2 regions of the Bacillus paramobilis genome follow, and region 2 is predicted to be linked to the other one. Evidence: a T-box and tRNA genes for the amino acid it is inferred to sense, from the RefSeq annotation. Region 2 holds a T-box; the other holds one or more tRNA genes.
The links. The T-box of region 2 lies ahead of trpS (tryptophan--tRNA ligase). A T-box ahead of a tRNA ligase gene usually reads a tRNA of that ligase, here a tRNA-Trp.
Positions count from the first base shown of each region.

Region 1: it has a tRNA-Trp gene. The T-box ahead of trpS (tryptophan--tRNA ligase) is inferred to sense a tRNA for this amino acid. The anticodon was not compared.

Region 1 is NZ_CP151108.1:4,748,542-4,760,664, reverse strand. It holds rRNA gene AABL52_RS24405 (23S ribosomal RNA) at 1-2,645, shown strand, start outside; rRNA gene rrf (5S ribosomal RNA) at 2,747-2,862, shown strand; tRNA gene AABL52_RS24395 (tRNA-Asn) at 2,871-2,945, shown strand; tRNA gene AABL52_RS24390 (tRNA-Ser) at 2,948-3,039, shown strand; tRNA gene AABL52_RS24385 (tRNA-Glu) at 3,057-3,131, shown strand; tRNA gene AABL52_RS24380 (tRNA-Val) at 3,136-3,211, shown strand; tRNA gene AABL52_RS24375 (tRNA-Met) at 3,236-3,312, shown strand; tRNA gene AABL52_RS24370 (tRNA-Asp) at 3,316-3,391, shown strand; tRNA gene AABL52_RS24365 (tRNA-Phe) at 3,401-3,476, shown strand; tRNA gene AABL52_RS24360 (tRNA-Thr) at 3,495-3,570, shown strand; tRNA gene AABL52_RS24355 (tRNA-Tyr) at 3,581-3,664, shown strand; tRNA gene AABL52_RS24350 (tRNA-Trp) at 3,672-3,745, shown strand; tRNA gene AABL52_RS24345 (tRNA-His) at 3,765-3,840, shown strand; tRNA gene AABL52_RS24340 (tRNA-Gln) at 3,904-3,978, shown strand; tRNA gene AABL52_RS24335 (tRNA-Gly) at 3,984-4,058, shown strand; tRNA gene AABL52_RS24330 (tRNA-Cys) at 4,073-4,143, shown strand; tRNA gene AABL52_RS24325 (tRNA-Leu) at 4,154-4,235, shown strand; gene AABL52_RS24320 (DUF3884 family protein) at 4,411-4,731, opposite strand; gene AABL52_RS24315 (YebC/PmpR family DNA-binding transcriptional regulator) at 5,083-5,802, shown strand; gene AABL52_RS24310 (NUDIX hydrolase) at 5,952-6,413, shown strand; gene AABL52_RS24305 (transglycosylase domain-containing protein) at 6,896-7,672, shown strand; gene AABL52_RS24300 (DsbA family protein) at 7,860-8,510, shown strand; tRNA gene AABL52_RS24295 (tRNA-Gly) at 8,625-8,698, shown strand; gene AABL52_RS24290 (MerR family transcriptional regulator) at 8,933-9,196, shown strand; gene AABL52_RS24285 (RNA-guided endonuclease InsQ/TnpB family protein) at 9,193-10,350, shown strand; gene queG (tRNA epoxyqueuosine(34) reductase QueG) at 10,510-11,652, shown strand; gene AABL52_RS24275 (amidase domain-containing protein) at 11,697-12,123, shown strand, end outside.
Region 2 is NZ_CP151108.1:4,089,513-4,101,635, reverse strand. It holds gene clpB (ATP-dependent chaperone ClpB) at 1-1,627, shown strand, start outside; gene AABL52_RS20990 (YjzD family protein) at 1,666-1,848, opposite strand; gene AABL52_RS20985 (hydrolase) at 2,005-2,739, shown strand; gene AABL52_RS20980 (NAD-dependent epimerase/dehydratase family protein) at 2,769-3,641, shown strand; gene AABL52_RS20975 (ComZ family protein) at 3,695-3,871, shown strand; gene fabH (beta-ketoacyl-ACP synthase III) at 4,230-5,162, shown strand; gene fabF (beta-ketoacyl-ACP synthase II) at 5,194-6,432, shown strand; gene AABL52_RS20960 (DUF2268 domain-containing protein) at 6,539-7,327, shown strand; gene AABL52_RS20955 (YjbA family protein) at 7,472-8,218, shown strand; gene trpS (tryptophan--tRNA ligase) at 8,524-9,513, opposite strand; T-box leader at 9,589-9,805, opposite strand; gene AABL52_RS20945 (DUF3899 domain-containing protein) at 9,910-10,290, opposite strand; gene AABL52_RS20940 (peptide ABC transporter substrate-binding protein) at 10,610-12,123, shown strand, end outside.

The sequences.
Region 1 (12,123 bases), 660 kb from region 2:
AAGAGGCTTGCCTCTTGGGGTTGTAGGACATTCTATACGGAGTTACAAAGGAACGAGGTAGACGAAGCGACCTGGAAAGGTCCGTCGTAGAGGGTAACAACCCCGTAGTCGAAACTTCGTTCTCTCTTGAATGTATCCTGAGTACGGCGGAACACGTGAAATTCCGTCGGAATCTGGGAGGACCATCTCCCAAGGCTAAATACTCCCTAGTGATCGATAGTGAACCAGTACCGTGAGGGAAAGGTGAAAAGCACCCCGGAAGGGGAGTGAAAGAGATCCTGAAACCGTGTGCCTACAAATAGTCAGAGCCCGTTAATGGGTGATGGCGTGCCTTTTGTAGAATGAACCGGCGAGTTACGATCCCGTGCGAGGTTAAGCTGAAGAGGCGGAGCCGCAGCGAAAGCGAGTCTGAATAGGGCGTTTAGTACGTGGTCGTAGACCCGAAACCAGGTGATCTACCCATGTCCAGGGTGAAGTTCAGGTAACACTGAATGGAGGCCCGAACCCACGCACGTTGAAAAGTGCGGGGATGAGGTGTGGGTAGCGGAGAAATTCCAATCGAACCTGGAGATAGCTGGTTCTCCCCGAAATAGCTTTAGGGCTAGCCTTAAGTGTAAGAGTCTTGGAGGTAGAGCACTGATTGAACTAGGGGTCCTCATCGGATTACCGAATTCAGTCAAACTCCGAATGCCAATGACTTATCCTTAGGAGTCAGACTGCGAGTGATAAGATCCGTAGTCAAGAGGGAAACAGCCCAGATCGCCAGCTAAGGTCCCAAAGTGTGTATTAAGTGGAAAAGGATGTGGAGTTGCTTAGACAACTAGGATGTTGGCTTAGAAGCAGCCACCATTTAAAGAGTGCGTAATAGCTCACTAGTCGAGTGACTCTGCGCCGAAAATGTACCGGGGCTAAATACACCACCGAAGCTGCGAATTGATACCAATGGTATCAGTGGTAGGGGAGCGTTCTAAGTGCAGTGAAGTCAGACCGGAAGGACTGGTGGAGCGCTTAGAAGTGAGAATGCCGGTATGAGTAGCGAAAGACGGGTGAGAATCCCGTCCACCGAATGCCTAAGGTTTCCTGAGGAAGGCTCGTCCGCTCAGGGTTAGTCAGGACCTAAGCCGAGGCCGACAGGCGTAGGCGATGGACAACAGGTTGATATTCCTGTACCACCTCTTTATCGTTTGAGCAATGGAGGGACGCAGAAGGATAGAAGAAGCGTGCGATTGGTTGTGCACGTCCAAGCAGTTAGGCTGATAAGTAGGCAAATCCGCTTATCGTGAAGGCTGAGCTGTGATGGGGAAGCTCCTTATGGAGCGAAGTCTTTGATTCCCCGCTGCCAAGAAAAGCTTCTAGCGAGATAAAAGGTGCCTGTACCGCAAACCGACACAGGTAGGCGAGGAGAGAATCCTAAGGTGTGCGAGAGAACTCTGGTTAAGGAACTCGGCAAAATGACCCCGTAACTTCGGGAGAAGGGGTGCTTTCTTAACGGAAAGCCGCAGTGAATAGGCCCAAGCGACTGTTTAGCAAAAACACAGCTCTCTGCGAAGCCGTAAGGCGAAGTATAGGGGGTGACACCTGCCCGGTGCTGGAAGGTTAAGGAGAGGGGTTAGCGTAAGCGAAGCTCTGAACTGAAGCCCCAGTAAACGGCGGCCGTAACTATAACGGTCCTAAGGTAGCGAAATTCCTTGTCGGGTAAGTTCCGACCCGCACGAAAGGTGTAACGATTTGGGCACTGTCTCAACCAGAGACTCGGTGAAATTATAGTACCTGTGAAGATGCAGGTTACCCGCGACAGGACGGAAAGACCCCGTGGAGCTTTACTGTAGCCTGATATTGAATTTTGGTACAGTTTGTACAGGATAGGCGGGAGCCATTGAAACCGGAGCGCTAGCTTCGGTGGAGGCGCTGGTGGGATACCGCCCTGACTGTATTGAAATTCTAACCTACGGGTCTTATCGACCCGGGAGACAGTGTCAGGTGGGCAGTTTGACTGGGGCGGTCGCCTCCTAAAGTGTAACGGAGGCGCCCAAAGGTTCCCTCAGAATGGTTGGAAATCATTCGTAGAGTGCAAAGGCATAAGGGAGCTTGACTGCGAGACCTACAAGTCGAGCAGGGACGAAAGTCGGGCTTAGTGATCCGGTGGTTCCGCATGGAAGGGCCATCGCTCAACGGATAAAAGCTACCCCGGGGATAACAGGCTTATCTCCCCCAAGAGTCCACATCGACGGGGAGGTTTGGCACCTCGATGTCGGCTCATCGCATCCTGGGGCTGTAGTCGGTCCCAAGGGTTGGGCTGTTCGCCCATTAAAGCGGTACGCGAGCTGGGTTCAGAACGTCGTGAGACAGTTCGGTCCCTATCCGTCGTGGGCGTAGGAAATTTGAGAGGAGCTGTCCTTAGTACGAGAGGACCGGGATGGACGCACCGCTGGTGTACCAGTTGTTCTGCCAAGGGCATAGCTGGGTAGCTATGTGCGGAAGGGATAAGTGCTGAAAGCATCTAAGCATGAAGCCCCCCTCAAGATGAGATTTCCCATAGCGTAAGCTAGTAAGATCCCTGAAAGATGATCAGGTTGATAGGTTCGAGGTGGAAGCGTGGTGACATGTGGAGCTGACGAATACTAATAGATCGAGGACTTAACCATATAATATGAAGCAAATGTTATCTAGTTTTGAGAGAACATAAAAAACTTGTTGACTTTTAGAGTGAATAAGTTATAATAATGATTGTCTCAAAAGAATAATGTCTGGTAATGATGGCAGAGAGGTCACACCCGTTCCCATACCGAACACGGAAGTTAAGCTCTCTAGCGCCGATGGTAGTTGGGACCTTGTCCCTGTGAGAGTAGGACGTTGCCAGGCAATATTATTCCGCAGTAGCTCAGCGGTAGAGCTATCGGCTGTTAACCGATCGGTCGTAGGTTCGATTCCTACCTGCGGAGCCATTGGAGAGCTGTCCGAGCTGGCCGAAGGAGCACGATTGGAAATCGTGTATACGTCACAAGCGTATCAAGGGTTCGAATCCCTTGCTCTCCGCCATAGGATTTATAATATTTGGCCCGTTGGTCAAGTGGTTAAGACACCGCCCTTTCACGGCGGTAACACGGGTTCGAATCCCGTACGGGTCACCACTTTGGAGGATTAGCTCAGCTGGGAGAGCACCTGCCTTACAAGCAGGGGGTCGGCGGTTCGATCCCGTCATCCTCCACCATATAAATTATATAAGTAGTATCATCGCGGGGTGGAGCAGCACGGTAGCTCGTCGGGCTCATAACCCGAAGGTCGCAGGTTCAAATCCTGTCCCCGCAACCAAATGGTCCCGTGGTGTAGTGGTTAACATGCCTGCCTGTCACGCAGGAGATCGCCGGTTCGACCCCGGTCGGGACCGCCATTTTAATAAGGCTCGGTAGCTCAGTCGGTAGAGCAGAGGACTGAAAATCCTCGTGTCGGCGGTTCGATTCCGTCCCGAGCCACCATTTATCTTAATAAAATATGCCGGCTTAGCTCAATTGGTAGAGCAACTGACTTGTAATCAGTAGGTTGGGGGTTCAAGTCCTCTAGCCGGCACCATGTAAGTTTCGGAGGGGTAGCGAAGTGGCTAAACGCGGCGGACTGTAAATCCGCTCCTTTGGGTTCGGCAGTTCGAATCTGCCCCCCTCCACCATTTACATAGGGGCATAGTTTAAAGGTAGAACTGAGGTCTCCAAAACCTCCAGTGTGGGTTCGATTCCTACTGCCCCTGCCAAATATATTTACACAACATGGCGGTTGTGGCGAAGTGGTTAACGCACCGGATTGTGGCTCCGGCATTCGTGGGTTCGATTCCCATCAGTCGCCCCATTTTTATTTTAAAAATTACAAATAATCTAATGGATACTTACATATAATTAAGTAAGAATTCGGTGGGCTATAGCCAAGCGGTAAGGCAACGGACTTTGACTCCGTCATGCGCTGGTTCGAATCCAGCTAGCCCAGCCATTTTTGCGGAAGTAGTTCAGTGGTAGAATACAACCTTGCCAAGGTTGGGGTCGCGGGTTCGAATCCCGTCTTCCGCTCCAATATAATTTAATATGGCGGCATAGCCAAGTGGTAAGGCAGAGGTCTGCAAAACCTTTATCACCGGTTCAAATCCGGTTGCCGCCTTTTCTTTTGTGCCGATGTGGCGGAATTGGCAGACGCGCACGACTCAAAATCGTGTTCCTTCGGGAGTGTCGGTTCGACCCCGACCATCGGTATCATGAACGGCGTAATAAAAAATCTCTATACTAATTGTATAGAGATTTTTTGTGTTTTATTGGTGTGACAAAAAGTGTGCGGTGAGTAAACTAAGAAACATTAAAAGGATAAAAACAAACATTCATTTTTATCCTTTTAATTCCGGTATTCTATACAATATTCTCTTCAAGCACTCTAGAGAGAACTTCTCCAGCCTGGTGACATGAAGTTAAATCCGACACCACCAGTAGATATTAGCACATTATCAGCTGTTAATTTTGTAATTTCTAAAAACTTCTTTTTAAACTCTTCTCTGTTGTACTTATACATAGTTGAGTGGCACGCCCACATGTGCGTTGAAGTACTTAACCAGTCTCCTAATTCCTTTAATTCAGGAAACGACTCAAATTGAATGGGTTCATCTAATTTCATGAATCTTACTTGATAGATAGTTGGGTTTAATTTCTCTCCAATTCCTTTAAGACCATGTGCCTTTTTCTCATTTGAATGTGTCATAATTCTCCCTCATTTCCACTTCAAATTTTTTCCTATTTTTATTATACAACAATAGGAAGGAAATGTAGGAATATTATGGAAAATAGTATCGGCGATATAAAAAGACTCTAACAGAAATGTTAGAACCTTTTTTGTTAAATTATACTATGTGCTTCTAAAATTCGTAATAAACGTAGGAATTCATGTATAATATAACTTGTCGATAGAACAAAATGATAGTGATTTATATTATGTCTGTAATATGAATCAAAAATGAACTTTTTATATTTCTTTTAAAAATGTGTTGAATACACATTATATTTCATATTAATATTTTTATGTAGATTTAAAACGGGAAAGAGAGTGGAAAGTATGGGTCGTAAATGGAATAATATTAAAGATAAAAAGGCATCAAAAGATGCAAATACAAGCCGTATATACGCGAAATTTGGACGTGAAATTTATGTGGCAGCAAAACAAGGTGAGCCAGATCCAGAATCAAACCAAGCGCTTAGAGTCGTATTAGAACGTGCGAAAACATACAATGTGCCAAGAACAATTATTGATCGTGCAGTTGAAAAAGCAAAAGGCGGTTCAGAAGAAAATTATGACGAGCTTCGTTATGAAGGATTCGGGCCAAATGGATCTATGGTAATTGTAGATACACTTACAAATAACGTAAACCGTACTGCAGCAGATGTACGAGCTGCATTTAGCAAAAACAGTGGTAACATGGGTGTAAACGGTTCTGTAGCTTACATGTTTGATGCGACAGCTGTTATCGGTCTTGAAGGTAAAACATCAGATGAAGTTCTTGAAATTTTAATGGAAGCAGATGTAGATGCACGTGACATTCTTGAAGAAGAAGATGCTGTTATCGTGTATGCTGAACCGGATCAATTCCATTCTGTACAATCTGCACTTAAAGATGCTGGTGTTGAAGAATTCACAGTTGCAGAATTAACAATGCTTGCACAAAGTGATGTAGAACTTCCTGAAGATGCTCAAGTACAATTTGAAAAAATGGTTGATGCATTAGAAGACCTAGAAGATGTGCAACAAGTTTACCACAACGTAGACTTAGGAGAATAATACGATAGAAGCCCCCTGTTCGTTTAACGGATAGGGGGCTTTTTTTATGAAGTTAATTAAGATGATGAATGAGTAAAGGGATTTTGTTGTAGACAGGGAATATGCTTATAGGGATATATGAAATATTCATTATTGCTAGGAGGCTTAATATGGAACATAAAACACCAAAGCATATCGTTGCTGTAGCAGGTTATTTAACAAATGAAACAGGTGAAGTGTTATTAGCTAAAGTACATTGGCGAGCGGATACGTGGGAGTTGCCAGGAGGACAGGTGGAAGAAGGAGAAGCGCTCGATCAAGCAGTTTGCAGGGAAATGTTTGAGGAAACAGGTTTAACTGTGAAGCCGCTTGGAGTTACAGGTGTTTACTATAATGCTTCTATGCATATTTTATCTGTTGTTTTTAAAGTCGCATATGTGAGCGGTGAAATACAAATTCAGCCTGAAGAAATACAAGAGGCTAAATTTGTTGCTTTAAATGAAGAGAACATAGATGAGTATATAACTCGTCCTCATATGAAATCCAGAACGCTTGATGCGATGAGAGCAACACATTTTATTCCGTACGAAACGTGGGAAGTGCAGCCTTATAATTTAATAGGTAGATTGTAAAGAAAAGGGTAGCAGGTTTGAGATACAATCAAATCACTACTCTTTTTTGTATACTGTTTAAGAAAAAGGTCAAAATAATAATAGTGCTAGTATTGATTTTGAGAACGTTTGTTCTGTATAATGTATGATATATTGTATACATTTAGATTACTAGATACTTACAAATATATATATTTGTAGATGATATAATGAAAATAGGATGTTTTAATAGAGAAGTATAGGCTTAAGGTATACTCTGTTATTGGTTTAGCATAATATATATTCAATATTTCAGATGAATAGTAGATAAAAAAAGACTGTGATACAATACTTTTTTACCCCGCTATTTGCCGGACAGCCCGATTGGTGAGGGCTGATTAAGGTTTCACTTTATACCTTACAATGATGTAAGGTACGTGTAAGAGAAATCGATGGGATGTTTTTTTGCAACAAGGTATTCTTAAAGTATGAGTTATATGCTGTGTGGAAAAGAGGTGTTCAAGATGAAAGAACGAGTATTATCTAGGGTGAACTATCATCAAAAAGTTGCATTAAATCCAATGACTAAATTCCTTTATAAAGCCATTATTTTATTATTATTGTTAAGTTGTACGTTATTATTCGTTGGAAATGTAATGATCGAGCAAAGTGATATTAGTAAATTACATGTACCGGCTAAGTTAGAGGTGCCAGAATCATTAACACATGCATTTATTGCGACAGAAGATAAAAGGTTTTATCATCATAACGGTTTAGATTATATAGCGATTGTCAGAGCGTCTGTTGAGAATATAAAGGCTGGTGGTGTTGTGCAAGGTGGAAGCACAATTACACAGCAGTTATCCAAAAATGCTTTTTTAACAAATGAACGTACATTTTCTCGTAAGTGGAAAGAGATTTTTTATACGAAAAAAATTGAACGCACATTTACGAAGGATGAAATTTTAAAATTGTATGTAAGTAATATTTATTACGGAGAAGGAGCATGGGGAATTGAAAAAGCGGCAAACCTTTACTTTGGTAAAAAAGTAAGCCAATTAACGCTGGCTGAAAGTGCAATGATGGCTGCTGTAGTAAAGGCACCTGCTTATTACTCACCTGCACAAAATTATGATAAGGCCGTAGAGAGACGAAATGTCGTTTTGAGATTGATGGAGAAAGAAGGCTATATCAATCATGATGAGTATGTGCAAGCAGTTAGTGAGAAGTTAGTAATTCGTCATGATATCAAAACAGAGCAGTCGATGTTAAATAACGCGCGTGAAAAAGCAGTAAGCTAAAGGAAGTTCCTACATAGGAGCTTCTTTTTTTGAATAAATTGTGACAAATTGTGACACAATATCGTCACAATTATTGTATTTTTGTAATTTATGTGAGCGTGTTCATTGCGTGACGTATATAAGTGTTGATATTATGTGTATTGTGTACAATGCTGTATACAGAATATGAATTTAAAGAGGAATGTATATGAAATCAAATAAACTCATGGCTCTTGGTATAGTTTTTTCTATCGCAGTATTGATTGTAATCGGAACGATTGCTTATAGCATCATAAATGACAAAAAAGATAAAGGGAATGAGATGTTTGCTTATTCCACACAACAATCTTTAGGGAAAGATGATGCACCAGTTAAGGTAGTTGAATTTGGAGACTTCAAATGTCCTGCGTGTCGTACTTGGGATGTAACAGTATTACCACGATTAAAAGAAGAGTATATCGATAAAGGTAAAGTGCAGTTATATTTTATTAACTTCCCGTTTATCGGAAAAGACTCTGATTTAGGCGCAGCAGCTGGTGAAGCAATTTATAAACAAGATAAAGATTCATTCTGGACTTTCTATGATGAGATTTATCAAAGTCAAAAGAAAGACACGGAAGAGTGGATTACAGAAGAATTACTTCTTAACATTGTGAAAGAGAAGCTTCCGAAAGTTAATGTAGAACAATTTAAGAAGGATTTACACAGTAAAGAAATAAAAGAAAAAGTACGTAAAGATTCAGATCGTGCTCAAAAATTAAAAGTTCAAGGTGCTCCTTCAGTATACATAAACGGAAATCTTGCAAACCCTGATTTCGATAGTATGAAGAAGGCGATTGATAAAGAATTGAAAAAGTGATGAGCTACTCATCACTTTTTCGACTTTTTTCGATAAAATTCTTGCTTCCGTTTTTTTTACATGCTATACTACTTTACATAAGTTATTCTAATATCTTATATTTATTTCATATTTGCGGGTGTAGTTTAGTGGTAAAACAAGAGCCTTCCAAGCTCTGGTCGAGAGTTCGATTCTCTTCACCCGCTCCAAATTTTATTAAATGTTTTTCTATAAATTGTGATCAACGCAGTGTTTCGTTTCTAAGATAAACGAGGCATTGCGTTTTTTAATGTTTGAAAAACGTAATTGTATGCGAAAATAGAAGTAGAGAATAGTATTCCAAAAGTGAATTGCTAACTAATATAGACGTTACATAAAGGGTGAATTCATCTGAGGAGAAAGAAACAGTAAACAAAAATGTGCGTATATAGTAAAAAGTAATTATGAAACAATATAAACCAAAAGAATTTTCAGAAATGCTTAATGTCTCTGTTAAGACATTACAAAGGTGGGACAATCAAGGTGTTTTACCTGCTTACCGAAACCCAAAAGGAAGAAGATACTATACAGAAGAACAGTATAAGGAATATATGGGGATTCAAGAAGAACTTGTTCAGGATTTAATATCTATCATTCATGTATTTAGCTGTAGAATATATGGGTTGAGAAAATACAAAAAGAAAATGTCGGAGGGTGGAGACTTATGAAAAGAGCATATTTAATAGAAATCAAACCGACAACTGAACAAGTTAGTAAAATCCGTCAAACTATTGGGGTGTGTCGATATGTATATAACCTGTATATCTCTAAAAATAAAGAGGCATATGAGTCGGAGGGGAAATTTCTTAGTGGCTATGACTTTTCCAAATGGCTAAACAATATTCATACAAAAGAGTGTGACCAGTGGATTAAAGAAGTGTCGAGCAAAGCGGTAAAACAAGCGATTATGAATGGAGATAAAGCTTTTAAGCGGTTTTTTAAAGGTTTATCTAAGTTTCCACGATATAAAAAAAAGAAGAAGCAAGATGTGAAGTGCTACTTTCCGAAAAACAACAAAACAGATTGGACAGTAGAAAGACATAGAGTAAAAGTCCCTACAATTGGTTGGGTAAGGTTAAAAGAATATGGATATATCCCTAAAAATGCAACTGTAAAAAGTGGCACAGTATATCAAAGAGCAGGAAGATATTTTGTATCTGTACTTTGCGAATTGGAAGAAATGGCAACAAAGTTAGCACTCAATAAAATAGGTCTAGGGATTGATTTAGGAGTGAAGGATTTTGCTACACGTAGCGATGGGATCGTTCATGAAAACATCAACAAAACAATGAAAGTAAAAAAGATAGAAAAACGGTTAAAACGTGAACAACGCTCTTTAGCACGTAAATTTGAAAATCTAAAAAAGAGAGGTGAAAAATCTGTTACTAATAAAAGAGTGAATATAGATAAAAATGTTCTTAGAGTGCAAAAGTTGCATGCTCGATTAGCGAATATTCGAATAGAGTATGTAAAGTCTATTGTAACGAATGTGGTGAAAACCAAGCCAACGTTTATTACAGTGGAAGATTTGAATGTGAAAGGTATGATGAAGAATAAACATTTATCTAAAACAATTGCCAAGCAGTCTTTTTTTGCTTTTAAAACGTGGCTTTTGACGAAATGTGAGGAATATGGAATTGAATTACGTCAAGTAGACCGGTTTTATCCATCGTCAAAGTTATGCTCATGTTGCAGTCAAAAGAAAGCGGATTTAAAGCTATCTGACCGAGTATATACATGTGAATGTGGCAATGTAATGGATAGAGATTTGAACGCAGCGATCAACCTTTTACAAGCAAAAAAATATACAATACTAACGTAAATAGATTGTATATATGTACGGTGGGCTACATCGGAATTTACGCCTGTGGAGTGTCACAGCAAACTGTAGTAGCAAGTGATTAGCGAGGCAGGGCACGTAGAAGCAGGAATACTCTAAGAATATACATTTGTCTATATTTTTAGTAGCAGGCGATTAGGAATGGATTTTGAACAATTAAAGCAAGATGTAATTGCGTATAGTAAAACAATTGGTATAGATAAAATAGGCTTTGCTAGTGCTTCACCATTTGAGGAATTAAAGCAGCGCTTAATCCAGCAGCAACAATTAAATTATCAATCTGGATTTGAAGAGCCTGATATAGAAAAGCGAACGAACCCGCAGCTTCTATTACCTGGCGCAAAATCGATTATTGCGATTGCATTAGCATATCCTTCAAAGTTAAAAAATGCACCATTAAGTAAGCGTGGAGAACGCCGCGGGATTTTTTGTCGTGCTTCTTGGGGACAAGATTATCATCTTGTTTTACGAGATCGTTTGCAAAAATTAGAAGCATATTTAATCGAAAAACTTCCCGATATAGAAGTTAAGTCAATGGTTGATACGGGTGAATTAAGTGATCGAGCTGTTTCGGAGCGTGCCGGTATTGGGTGGAGCGGTAAGAATTGCGCTATTATTACACCTGAATTTGGTTCGTATGTATATTTAGGAGAAATGATTACAAACGTTCCATTCCCACCAGATCAACCAATAGAAGATCAATGTGGAAGCTGTACAAAATGTATTGATATTTGTCCTACAGGTGCTTTAATACAAGGAGGACAGTTAGACTCGAAGAAATGTATTGCATTTTTAACACAGACGAAAGGATTCCTACCGGAAGAATATCGCGACAAAATAGGAAACCGTATATATGGATGTGATACATGTCAGACTGTTTGTCCGAAAAATAAAGGAATGGATTTTCATAACCACCCTGAGATGGAACCAGATCCTGAGTTAGTTAAGCCGCTATTAACACCACTTTTAACAATTAGTAATCGTGATTTTAAAGAGAAATATGGAATTATGTCTGGATCATGGAGAGGTAAAAAGCCGTTGCAACGAAATGCGATTTTGGCACTTGCGCATTTTAAAGAAGCATCAGCAATTCCTGATTTAATCGGTGTTATGAAAGATGATCCAAGACCAGTACTTCGGGGAACAGCAGCATGGGCACTTGGGAAAATTGGTGGAGATGCCGTGGGTGAAGCCATTGAAAAAGCGATGCAACGCGAGAAAGATGAAGAGGTTCTTCATGAAATGAATCGCGGGCTTGAATTATTAGCGCAGAAAAAAGAGTAGATAATATCTCCCTTTTTCATATTGTAATATGGGAGGGAGACAAAATGGTTGTAAAAATAAATATTGAAAAGCAAGTACAACAATTTTTAGCATATATAACAGAAAAACGAACAAATGTAGATGGTATTGCTGAAGATTTATTCCAAATAGCACAGAGAAAGAAACAATTGTTTCAAAAGCGTAATGCACATATAGTGAAAGCAACTGCGGACGTTTCTTTCATGAGACAATTAAATAATAGCAATCATCAAGAAATTGATTATCAAATACATTTTAAATATTTAATTAAGCATAAAGAATTATTTTATATCGAAGAGGAACAACTAAAACGAAGAGTTTGTTTAAATAAGAGCCGGGTAATAGGTGATTATGCTATTGAAGTGCCAGAAGCAGCTGGAATGAATGAGACGTTAGAAAGAGAAGTTATAAAAGAGAAGTATGGTTCTTATCAGTATAACCGTTTAGAGGCAG
Region 2 (12,123 bases):
TATTGAGAAAGATCCAGCGCTAGAAAGACGTTTCCAACAAGTATTAGCAGAAGAACCAACTGTTGAAGATACAATTTCCATTTTACGTGGTTTAAAAGAGCGCTTTGAAATTTATCACGGTGTAAATATTCATGACCGTGCGATTGTAGCAGCATCTGTTTTATCAGATCGATATATTTCGGATCGTTTCTTACCAGATAAAGCAATTGATCTTGTTGATGAAGCGTGTGCAACGATTCGAACAGAGATTGATTCTATGCCAACAGAATTAGATGAAGTAACGCGCCGCATTATGCAGCTGGAAATTGAAGAAGCAGCTCTTGGAAAAGAGAAGGACTTTGGTAGCCAAGAACGTCTAAAAACGTTGCAACGTGAATTATCAGATTTAAAAGAAGTTGCAAGTGGTATGAGAGCGAAATGGGAGAAAGAAAAAGAAGATATTCACAAAGTTCGTGATTTACGTGAACATTTAGAGCGTCTGCGCCGTGAATTAGAAGAAGCGGAAGGTAATTACGATTTAAATAAAGCAGCGGAACTTCGCCATGGGAAAATTCCTGCAATTGAAAAAGAGTTAAAAGAAGCAGAAGAAATGGGCGCACATAATAAACAAGAAAATCGTTTGTTACGTGAGGAAGTAAGTGAAGAAGAGATTGCTGATATTGTTTCACGCTGGACTGGTATTCCTGTCGCAAAACTCGTCGAGGGTGAACGCGAGAAATTACTACGTTTAGAGCAAATTTTATCAGAACGTGTCATCGGACAAGAGGAAGCGGTAAGTTTAGTATCAGACGCAGTTCTTCGTGCACGCGCTGGTATTAAAGACCCGAACCGTCCAATTGGTTCCTTCATCTTCTTAGGACCGACAGGTGTTGGTAAAACAGAACTTGCAAAAACGTTAGCACAGTCTTTATTTGATAGTGAAGAGCAAATGATTCGTATCGACATGTCTGAGTATATGGAGAAACACGCTGTGTCACGCTTAATTGGTGCGCCTCCTGGATATGTAGGATATGAAGAGGGCGGTCAATTAACAGAAGCGGTAAGACGTAAACCGTATTCAGTTATTTTGTTAGACGAAATCGAAAAAGCACATCCAGAAGTATTCAACATTTTATTACAAATGTTAGATGATGGACGCATTACAGATTCGCAAGGAAGAACAGTAGACTTTAAAAACACGGTTATTATTATGACTTCAAATATTGGATCTGCTCATTTATTAGATGGATTAGAAGAAGATGGCTCCATTAAAGAAGAATCAAGAGAACTTGTAATGGGGCAATTAAGAGGACATTTCCGACCAGAGTTCTTAAACCGTGTCGATGAAATTATTTTATTCAAACCTCTTACAACGAATGAAATTAAAGGTATTGTTGATAAAATTGTAAAAGAATTACAAGGTCGTTTAGCTGACCGTCATATTACAGTTGAATTAACAAATGCAGCAAAAGAATTTGTTGTAGAAGCTGGCTTTGATCCGATGTACGGAGCTCGTCCATTAAAACGATATGTACAGCGTCAAGTGGAAACGAAATTAGCGAGAGAATTAATTGCAGGAACAATTACTGACAATAGTCATGTAGTGGTTGATGTAGAAAATAATGAATTAGTCGTTCATGTAAAGTAAAATAAAAAAAGAGTTCGGATAAAATCCGGACTCTTTTTTTAGTGTTGTTCTACTGGCTCGTTTGGAATTGTAGCTGAAATTGCTAGTACTAATACCGCAAGAACAACTGAGAAAATAGACGCTTGGTTAAAATCGTATGTACCGCCAGTCATAGAGCCGATTACGTAGCTCATCATATGTACAAGCGCGAACGACCAAATTAATGCCCAAATGAAACGCATATTTTACACCTCTATTCGTTCAATCTGTCCTTATTGTAACACAATTGAAAAAAGAATATAGAAAAATATTTGTAGATTTTTCAACGCAAATTTGCATTCCGTTCATACATTATAGAAGAGTACTTTTATACGTTTAGAAAATAAGGCGGGGGAAAAATGAGTATTACGGAACGTTTTTTTTATTTAGAAAAAGAACCATGTGTCATTTATTTACCGGAGAAGCCAAATGGATTTTCTGTAATGCTTCTTGGTGATTATAACTACTTTATTGAGAATGGTACAAGTTTATGGACACAGCATGCAGGTCGATCTTATTTTTTACATGGTCTTATTGAGGAAGGCTACACGGTCTTTTCTTCTAATTTATACGGAAGACATTGGGGAAACGACCAATCTGTTCGTCTAGCAAAACGCTTATATGACGTTGTTTTGAGAAAAGAGACATTAAATGCGAAAATGCACATTATGGCAGATGGTATGGGGGCACTTGTAGCACTTGAAATGATGAACAAATACCCTGAATGTATACGCTCAGTCATTATGTTAAATCCGTGTTTAGATTTACCAGAATATGTGGAGTTTGAGAAAGAGCATAAGTTTTTTTACAAAAGATTAGTGAAGGAATTAAGTTTGGCGTATGATTCTAAAGAAGAAGAATTGGAGTCCAAAATAAATAAGAAATCATTTACGCTTCTTCCGTCTTGTGTACCTGTTAAAGTTTTCGTATCAACACAAGAAAAAAGAGGAAGAAAACAGTTGTTACGTAAATATGAGAAAATGAGGCAATTCAATCAATGCGATACTTCTGTCTTATTCCATCTGCAAGATGTGAAATATAAAATGGTTAGGCAAACGACTGATTTCTTTAAAAAATATGAAGAAGAATTGTGAAGCTCCCATATACATAAATGAGGAGCTATTTGTTTCAAGGAGAAAGGGTTGGTGGTATGGAGCGCGTGTTAATTATAGGTGCACTTACGTTTGTAGGTTATCACCTTGTGAATAAAATGATTGCAGAAGAAGTAGAAGTGTACGGTCTTGATTTTGATGAATTCGAGAATATGACAAAAATTAATGAAGAGAAGTTATTGTTAATTGGGCGAAATGCGTTATTTACGTATTATTCGATAAGAGATGAAGATGGATGGAGATCAGTAGAAGAAGAGAAGTTCGATACGGTTTACTTTTGCCTGTATGAGCCAAATCAACAAAGTAGCTTTCGGAATGAACGGGTCATATTACAGTATTTAAAGCGGATTATAAGATTGTGTGCAGAACATAAAGTGAAGTTAAATCTAATTTCTTCTATTGAAGTAGGAAACGTAGATGAATCCGAAAATAAACGTTTATTTTCGAAAGTGGAAGAAGGATTGAAAAAAGGAGAGGTACAATATAGTGTATTTCGAGTTCCTACATTATATGGACCCTGGCAACCATCTTTTATGATGTATCATCAGCTCATTTTATCAGAACTGGATGAGAAAGAGTGCCATTATGCGAGTGAGGAAAACGGAAGTGATCTACTGTACGTGGAAGATGTATGTGAATACTTATGGGAAAATGGAATGAACGAGGGGCATCTCGGTATATACAATTTACTTAGTGGTAAAAAATCATTATGGAAAAAAGGTATGAACCTTTTACGTGCAGAGGATAAAGTGAATAAAGAGAATGAGGGAGAAAGAGATTCAGCTATAGAGGTTATTTTGATAAAAAGAAATACCCCATTAGAATACGGTTTAAATAAACAATTGGCACATATGAAAAAATATAAAGAGTTATACGAAGGATAGCGAGCGTGTTACACTATGTATGTGAAAGTTTTAATGGAGAGGAAGAACATAATATGAATGAGAAAAGCATGCAATTTTTACAAATCGCAATGAAGCATTTACCAGAAGCAAAGGCCATTTTAGATGATAATGGAATTGCTCTTGATATGGAGAAAGCACAACCAGTATTAGAGTTATTGATGAAAGTTATGAACGAAGCATATGAGCTTGGGAAAGCAGATCAAGAATAAAAAGCATCTTTTTAGATGGAAGAGAGGCCCGAACCGTGGATAGAAGCGGTCAGGGCCTTTTTTATTCTCGCCTGGGGGAAAACGAGAGATATGAAGAGGATAAAGGAAAAGTAGTGAGGAGAACTCTCTAGTTTAGAAGGAAAGCAGAAAAGGCATCTTTTTAGATGGAAGGGGGGCTCGGGCCTTTTTATATTTCAAAAGAAACAGGAAAGGTATGTTTCTGTTTCTTTTCATAAACAATAAGGTGAATAATGCCTAGCTTTATGTTTTAGCTGAAATATATTCTAGACAAAAATACATTTATGTTTTAAAATTAGTACCAAGTCATAATAATTGATATAAAACGGAGGGCTGCGATGTGAACGTGGGCATTTTAGGGATCGGAAGATATGTGCCGGAAAAAGTAGTCACAAATCACGATTTAGAGAAAATAATGGATACATCCGATGAATGGATTCGTACGAGAACGGGAATTGCAGAAAGACGCATTGCCGATGATACAATAGATACTTCATATATGGCCGTAGAGGCTGCTAAAAAAGCACTTGAAGATGCAGGGGTTAGTGGAGAGGAAATCGATCTTATTTTAGTGGCGACAGTAACACCAGATCGTGCGTTTCCAGCGGTAGCTTGTGTCATTCAAGAAGCGATTGGAGCGAAACATGCAGCTGCAATGGATGTAGGTGCAGCGTGTGCTGGTTTTATGTACGGAATGATTACAGCACAGCAATTTATTCAAACGGGAACTTATAAAAATGTATTAGTAGTTGGTAGTGATAAACTTTCTAAAATTGTAGACTGGAATGATCGCAATACAGCAGTACTATTTGGAGACGGAGCCGGTGCTATCGTAATGGGGGCTGTTTCAGAAGGAAGAGGCGTTCTATCTTTCGAATTAGGAGCAGACGGAAGTGGCGGTAAGCATCTATATCAAGACGAGTATGTTATGATGAATGGCAGAGAAGTCTTTAAATTTGCCGTTCGTCAACTTGGTGAATCTTGTCTTCGCGTGCTGGATAAGGCTGGTCTTACGAAAGAGGATGTGGATTTCTTAGTACCGCATCAAGCGAATATTCGTATTATGGAATCTGCAAGAGAAAGATTAAATTTACCACAAGAAAAAATGAGTATGACAATTGAGAAGTTCGGTAATACATCAGCTTCTTCAATTCCAATTGCAATGGTAGAGGAATTGCAAAACGGACGTATTCAAGATGGTGATTTAATTATACTTGTTGGTTTTGGCGGTGGATTAACATGGGGAGCAGTTGCTCTTCGTTGGGGTAAATAAGGACTGAGAGAAAAAAAGGAGTGTATTTTGTATGGAAAAAAAGAGGGTCGTAATTACAGGACTAGGAGCTGTTACACCGATCGGAACAGATGTTGAAACAGCGTGGGAAAACATTAAAAAGGGTGTATCTGGAATCGGACGACTTACAAGAATTGATCCGGAACTATTTCCAGCAAAAGTAGCAGCAGAAATTAACGACTTTGAAGTCGAGAAATATATTGATAAAAAAGAAGCGCGCCGTATGGATCGCTTTACACAATATGCAGTAGCAGCAGCGAAAATGGCAGTTGCGGATGCAAAGCTTGAAATTACAGAAGAAAACGGACCTCGAATTGGTGTGTGGATTGGTTCTGGTATTGGCGGTATGGAAACATACGAAGAACAATTTAAGATTTTTACTGAGAAAGGCCCGCGCCGCGTGAGCCCATTCTTCGTACCAATGATGATCCCAGATATGGCAGCAGGTCAAGTATCAATCGCAACAGGAGCAAAAGGAATTAACACTTGTTCTGTAACGGCTTGTGCATCTGGTGCAAACTCAATTGGTGATGCATTTAAAGCGATTCAGCGCGGTGATGCTGATGCAATGATAACAGGCGGAGCAGAAGCACCGTTAACAAGTATGGCATTTGCAGGATTTAGTTCAGCGAAAGCATTAACATTTAATGAAGATCCAGCAACAGCTTGCCGTCCATTTGATAAAAACCGTAGCGGTTTCGTAATGGGTGAAGGTTCAGGTATTTTAATTCTTGAAGAATTAGAGCACGCATTAGCTCGTGGTGCTCACATTTATGCGGAAATCGCTGGTTACGGTGCAACTGGTGATGCATTCCATATTACAATGCCGGCTCCTGGCGGTGAAGGCGGCGTGCGTGCAATGCGTCAAGCTTTAGCAGATGCAGGCCTACAGCCAGAAGATATTGATTACATTAATGCGCACGGTACAAGTACGGATGCGAATGAAAAGTATGAAACGATGGCAATTAAAGAAACGTTCGGTGAGCACGCGTATAAAGTAGCAATTAGCTCAACGAAATCAATGACAGGTCACTTATTAGGAGCAGCTGGTGCTGTTGAAGCGATCTTCTCAATTAAATCAATTACAGACGGAGTAATCCCTCCAACAATTAACTATGAAACACCAGATCCAGAATGTGACTTAGATTACGTGCCGAATAAAGCGAGACAACAAGAAGTAAATGCAGTATTAAGTAACTCACTAGGATTCGGTGGTCATAACGCAGTATTAGTATTTAAATCGTATAAATAATAGATAAAATAAGGAGTTTTTTCGTAGCATATTGCGAAAAAACTCCTTATTTATTTTTACGTCTTTTTCTCCTTTTGCATATACATAAGAAAAAGGAGGGATAAAGATGGGGATTGTTGAAACTGCTGAGTGGTTACATTTATATTATGGACGGCCAGAAAAGCTGTGTGAGAAGTTTACGAAGTATATCCCGCTGCCAAAAGAAAGGTTGTACCGCTTTTTAATTTCTAAAGGTATGTATCGCCCGATTATGCGAGGAGAACAAGAAATTAAAGAGTTAGAGAAAAAGGAAGTTTGGAAAGAATTACGTACGGAGTATGAGAAGCTGAAAACTTGGTTAAAAGGTCCGGATGTCCCTGTCTTTATTTTATTATCAGATTCCTATAATCGAACTGTGCAAGAAGAGTATAACGGCAGGGCTGGATTATCTATGCGTCACGTTATTTTCTTATTCGTATGCGGACGGAATTCGGTGGAAGAATTAAAAGTGTTATTGGCGCATGAATATCATCACATATGCAGGTTACATCGAATTGAGACGAAAGAAACAGAATATACACTACTTGATACGATGATTATGGAAGGGCTAGCTGAGCAAGCAGTAACGGAAAGATATTCAGAAAAGAACAATGCACCGTGGACGACGTATCTTTCAAAAGAAGAGGCTATTTATTATTGGGAAAACGTTGTACATGAAAGAATAAGTATAAAACGAGGAACAAGGGAACACGACATCTTATTAAATGGATTTCATTCTTATCCGAAAATGCTTGGCTATGCACTTGGATTTCATATTGTCAAAGATTGTGTAACTTTGGAAGGAGAAGATACGCTTTCTTTATTATCTATAGATGCAAAAGAAATATTGAATAAAGCAAATACATTTCATATATAAAAAAACAGGAACCCTATTTCCTGTTTTTTTTAGTATTAATAGAAGAAAAAATAATAATTAGAATATATTTCCTTAGGTGGAATAAAGTTAAGAAAAATTGAACATAATGATTGATACAAACAGTAGTGAAGTGAGGGGTAGTGAATGTTATATCTACATGATGTATGGGTAAATTGGTTTGAAGGTGAAGAGAATGGGTATAACGTTTGTCATTTTTACGAATGGCGGAAAGATGATACGATTGAGCTATTAGATCAAGTGCCATTATTAAAAGTAGATGCCACATTATATCATTACATCGAGAACGAATTGTTAGAGCTTCCGCAAAAAATGTTGGAAGACGTACATCATAAGGCTTATATTCGTAAAAATCATGAACGTTTGCAGCAAGAGTATTGCTTTGTAGTTACAGATGGAAAAGGAATTATTGCGATCGACACAATTGGTTACAATGTGCCAATTCGAAAGAGCAGACTTATACCGCGCCAAGAGCAGATGGTATATGAGATGGTAGAAAACGTACAAGCAGAAAAGTATGAGTTCCAAGTAGAAGAAATGGAAAAAGAACATCATATTTTATCACCATCACCTTTCATTATGAATGGCTTAACTCGTAAAGAAAGACAGCTTAAACAATTATTATTTATGGCGTTAGATCAATTACATACAACGAAAAACACAGCAGAAATTCGCTATTGGTTCACAGAGTGGGATCCATCAGCATACGGAATGGTTCAACATATGGAATTTGAAGATATTTGGGCTAAACTGTACGATGAAGCGAAAACAGGCTGGTCTGAGAAGCACGAACAATTATGTGAGCGTCTCGTAAAAGGACAGCCATTTTTTGAAAAGTTATGGGAAATGGAAAACGAGCAAAAGGTAAATTAAAAAACCGCCGATTGGCGGTTTTTTTAATTTGTTGTAACTTTGCTTCAGCGAGCATTATAAGAAATCCAGCTCCGGCGGCAAGAATGTTCGGTGGCTTCGCGCCTTCCTGCGAGGCAAAAAGCGCCTCTACGTCAGGAGCTCCATCCCCCTCACATTCTAAGCGAGCCGCCTCCGCTTTATAAGAAATCCAGCTCGGGCTCCTAGCCCTTCGCGTCTAAGAACCTTCCCCACGAGAAGGTAAAAAGCACCTTCTGTGGGAAAGAACCTTAGCCGTCAGGGCTAAACAGTCGCCTCCGCTTTATAAGTTACCTACGTTTTCTACTTAACCCCATTGCGTTTTCTACTTTGCGTAGTTGTTTGAATGCAACGCGGTTTGCTTTTTCGGCACCTTTGTCTAGAATTTCGTCTAGTTCTGGTGAGCTGATTAGTTCGTTATATTTGTCTTGGATTGGACGAATTGCATCTACGACTACTTGTGCTAGGTCGCCTTTGAAGTCTCCGTATCCTTTTCCTTCGTACATTGCTTCGATTTCTTCTACTGTTTTTCCTGAGAATGAAGAGTAGATAGTTAATAAGTTAGAGATGCCAGGTTTGTTTTCTTTATCGAATTTCACAATACCTTCAGAATCAGTTACAGCACTCTTAATTTTCTTTTCAATTGTTTTTGGTTCATCAAGCATGCTGATCATTGATTTTGGATTCGGATCAGATTTACTCATTTTTTTCGTAGGTTCTGTTAATGACATAACGCGAGCTCCTACTTTTGGAATGCGAATTTCAGGAACAGTGAACACTTCACGGAAGCGCTTGTTGAAACGCTCTGCTAGGTCACGTGTTAATTCCATATGTTGTTTTTGGTCATCACCAACCGGTACGATTTCAGTGTTGTAAAGTAAAATATCAGCAGCCATTAATGGTGGATACGTTAGTAATCCAGCTGGTACTGAATCTCTACCTGATGCTTTATCTTTATATTGCGTCATGCGCTCTAATTCTCCAACGTAAGCAACTGATTGCATAATCCATCCTAGTTGAGCGTGTGCTGGTACTTCTGACTGTACAAATAAAGTAGCTTTTTCAGGATCGATGCCGCATGCTACATAAAGCGCAGCAAGACTGCGGATGTTTTTACGAAGTTGTACGGGATCTTGAGGTACTGTAATTGCATGTTGGTTTACAATACAGAAATAACAGTCGTGCTCATTTTGAAGCTCTGTAAATTGCTTCATAGCTCCTAAATAGTTTCCAAGTGTAATCGTTCCACTCGGCTGAATACCAGAAAAGATAACTGACATAAGTAATTCCTCCTAAATTTGAATGCGTGATAGGAAAGAGAAGACAAACAAAAAAGCCCATTCATCCCAAAAAACTATAGGGACGAATGGACCGCGGTACCACCCTAATTATTTCACTACTGTGAAATCTCTCTAATCCATAATAACGTTTGGATATAACGCCAAAGCCTACTACTTTCGGTTCGGTTTGGTGCTCAAAAGCCCATTCCATACTGTACAATTACTTGTTCACACCAGCCACAAGCTCTCTGAAATTGCCTCAATATGTACTCTTCTTTATCATCGCATACATATAAATTTATTTATTGTTACCTGAGCTCTTTAATATGAAAGAACTAAAGTTTTATAACAAAATGTTTTGCTGATTATTATATCATATGGGATAGTGTTTGCAAACTACATCAAAATAGTAAAGCTAATGAGGGTCGAGAACAACCCAAGAATGATACCTGTAATACAAATTGGATACGTCCATTTGAATGAATATGTTTTATAAATACGTTCTTTCTTATCGACAGGTTCCTCTACTTCTTCAATTAAAGACTCAATTTTTTTGTTCGTACCAAATACTCTTTGGAAGGCGTAAATTGTTACATTGAAAAATCCATTTTGAAATATGAATAAAAAACCGCCAACAAGAATAAAAAATAGTGCGACATAAAACGATATATTGACAAAATTCAACAAAAATTGCGATGAAACGAGGAATGCGCCAATACTAGAAGCGATTATCGCTATGAAAATTAGTATACAAGTATGAAAAAAAACTTTATTCAAAATGTTCCCCTCCGTCAAAATATTACTAGAATTATTATACTATAAAAGCTATAATATGTACTAGAATTAATTTTTTGAAAATTATACGCAATTAAAGGTCTGATTTCAAGATGATGGTAGCAATGTTAACGTATCCCTTTACAAAAAAATAAAAAAATAAACATTTTATTAAAAATTTTAACAAAAAAACAAAAAACTATATTCACAATTGTTATATTATATGTATAATGAAAATTGTAGAAACTTGGAGATTATTCTTTCAATTCTACTTTTTTACAAGTGAGGGTACAGGAAGTGCAATTAGGGGAGGCAACACAACATGAAGAAAAAGATACCGTTATTACTTGCATCGACGCTGACAGTCAGTATGTTAGGAGCTTGTAGTTACCAAAAAGAGGATAATAAAGCAGGCGCAAAAGAAAAATCCTCAAACAAGCAAGTTTTAAATCTAACTGAGACAGCTGAAATTCCAACTATGGATACGACGTTATCAACGGATGCAACATCTTCTAACATCATGAATAATACGATGGAGGGATTATATCGTCTGGGGAAAGACGATAAACTTGTTCCAGGTGTCGCTAAATCTTATGAGAAATCAGAAGATGGCAAAAAGTATGTGTTTAAGTTACGTGAAGATGCGAAATGGTCTAATGGTGAACCTGTAACAGCGAAAGACTTCGTTTATTCTTGGCGAAGAGCTGTAGATTCAAACACGGGTGCCAAGTTTGCTTACATACTATTTGATGTGAAAAATGCGGAGAAAGTTAACAAAAAAGAATTGCCAGTTGAAGAGCTTGGTGTAAAGGCAATTGATGATCATACACTTGAAGTGGAATTAGATAACCCTGTTCCTTATTTTGTAAGTTTAACAGTCTATCCAACATTGTATCCTTTGAATGAAAAGTTTGTAACAGAACAAGGAGCAAAATTTGGATTAGAATCCAATACGACACTTTATAATGGTCCATTCGTATTAAATGAATGGAAGCATGAACAAAGTTTCCAACTTAAGAAGAATCCAACGTATTGGGAAAATAAAGAAGTAAAACTTGAGGAAATAAACTTCAATATTGTTAAGGATCGTTCAACTGCTATAAATTTATATGAAACGAAAGCAATTGATCGTGTAGTGTTAACATCAGAATTTGTAGATAAATACAAATCAGATGCTGACTTTAAAACGATTAAGAGACCATCTACACAATTTATTCGCTTAAATGAAAAGAATAAATTTTTAGCAAATAAAAATATCCGAAAAGCAATTGCAATGTCCTTTGAACGTGAAAACATTGGAAAAGTGATCTTAAACGATGGTTCAGAAGGAATATATGGTTTTGTTCCGAAAGGCTTAGCAAAAGGTCCGAATGGAAAAGACTTCCGTGAAGAAAACGGAAAGCTTATAAAAGAGGATATGAAAGAAGCTCAAAAATACTGGGAAGCTGGTAAAAAAGAACTTGGTGTAGACAAAGTAGAGTTAGAGCTATTAAACTTTGATACTGATGATGCGAAAAAAATCGGAGAGTATTTAAAAGGCCAATTTGAAAAGAACTTACCAGGTTTAACAGTTTCAACAAAAATGCAGCCATTTGCACAAAAACTAAAACTTGAAGCAAGTGGAGATTATGCAATGTCGTATGCGGGATGGAGTCCAGATTATATGGATCCAATGTCATTCCTTGAAATGTATACAACAGGTAATGCACAAAATAAAGTGAATTACGCAAATACAGCGTATGATGATTTAATTAAAAAAGCGAAAACAGAAGTTGATGTACAAGCTCGCTGGGATGCTCTATTAAAAGCAGAAAAACAATTGCTTGAAGATGCAGC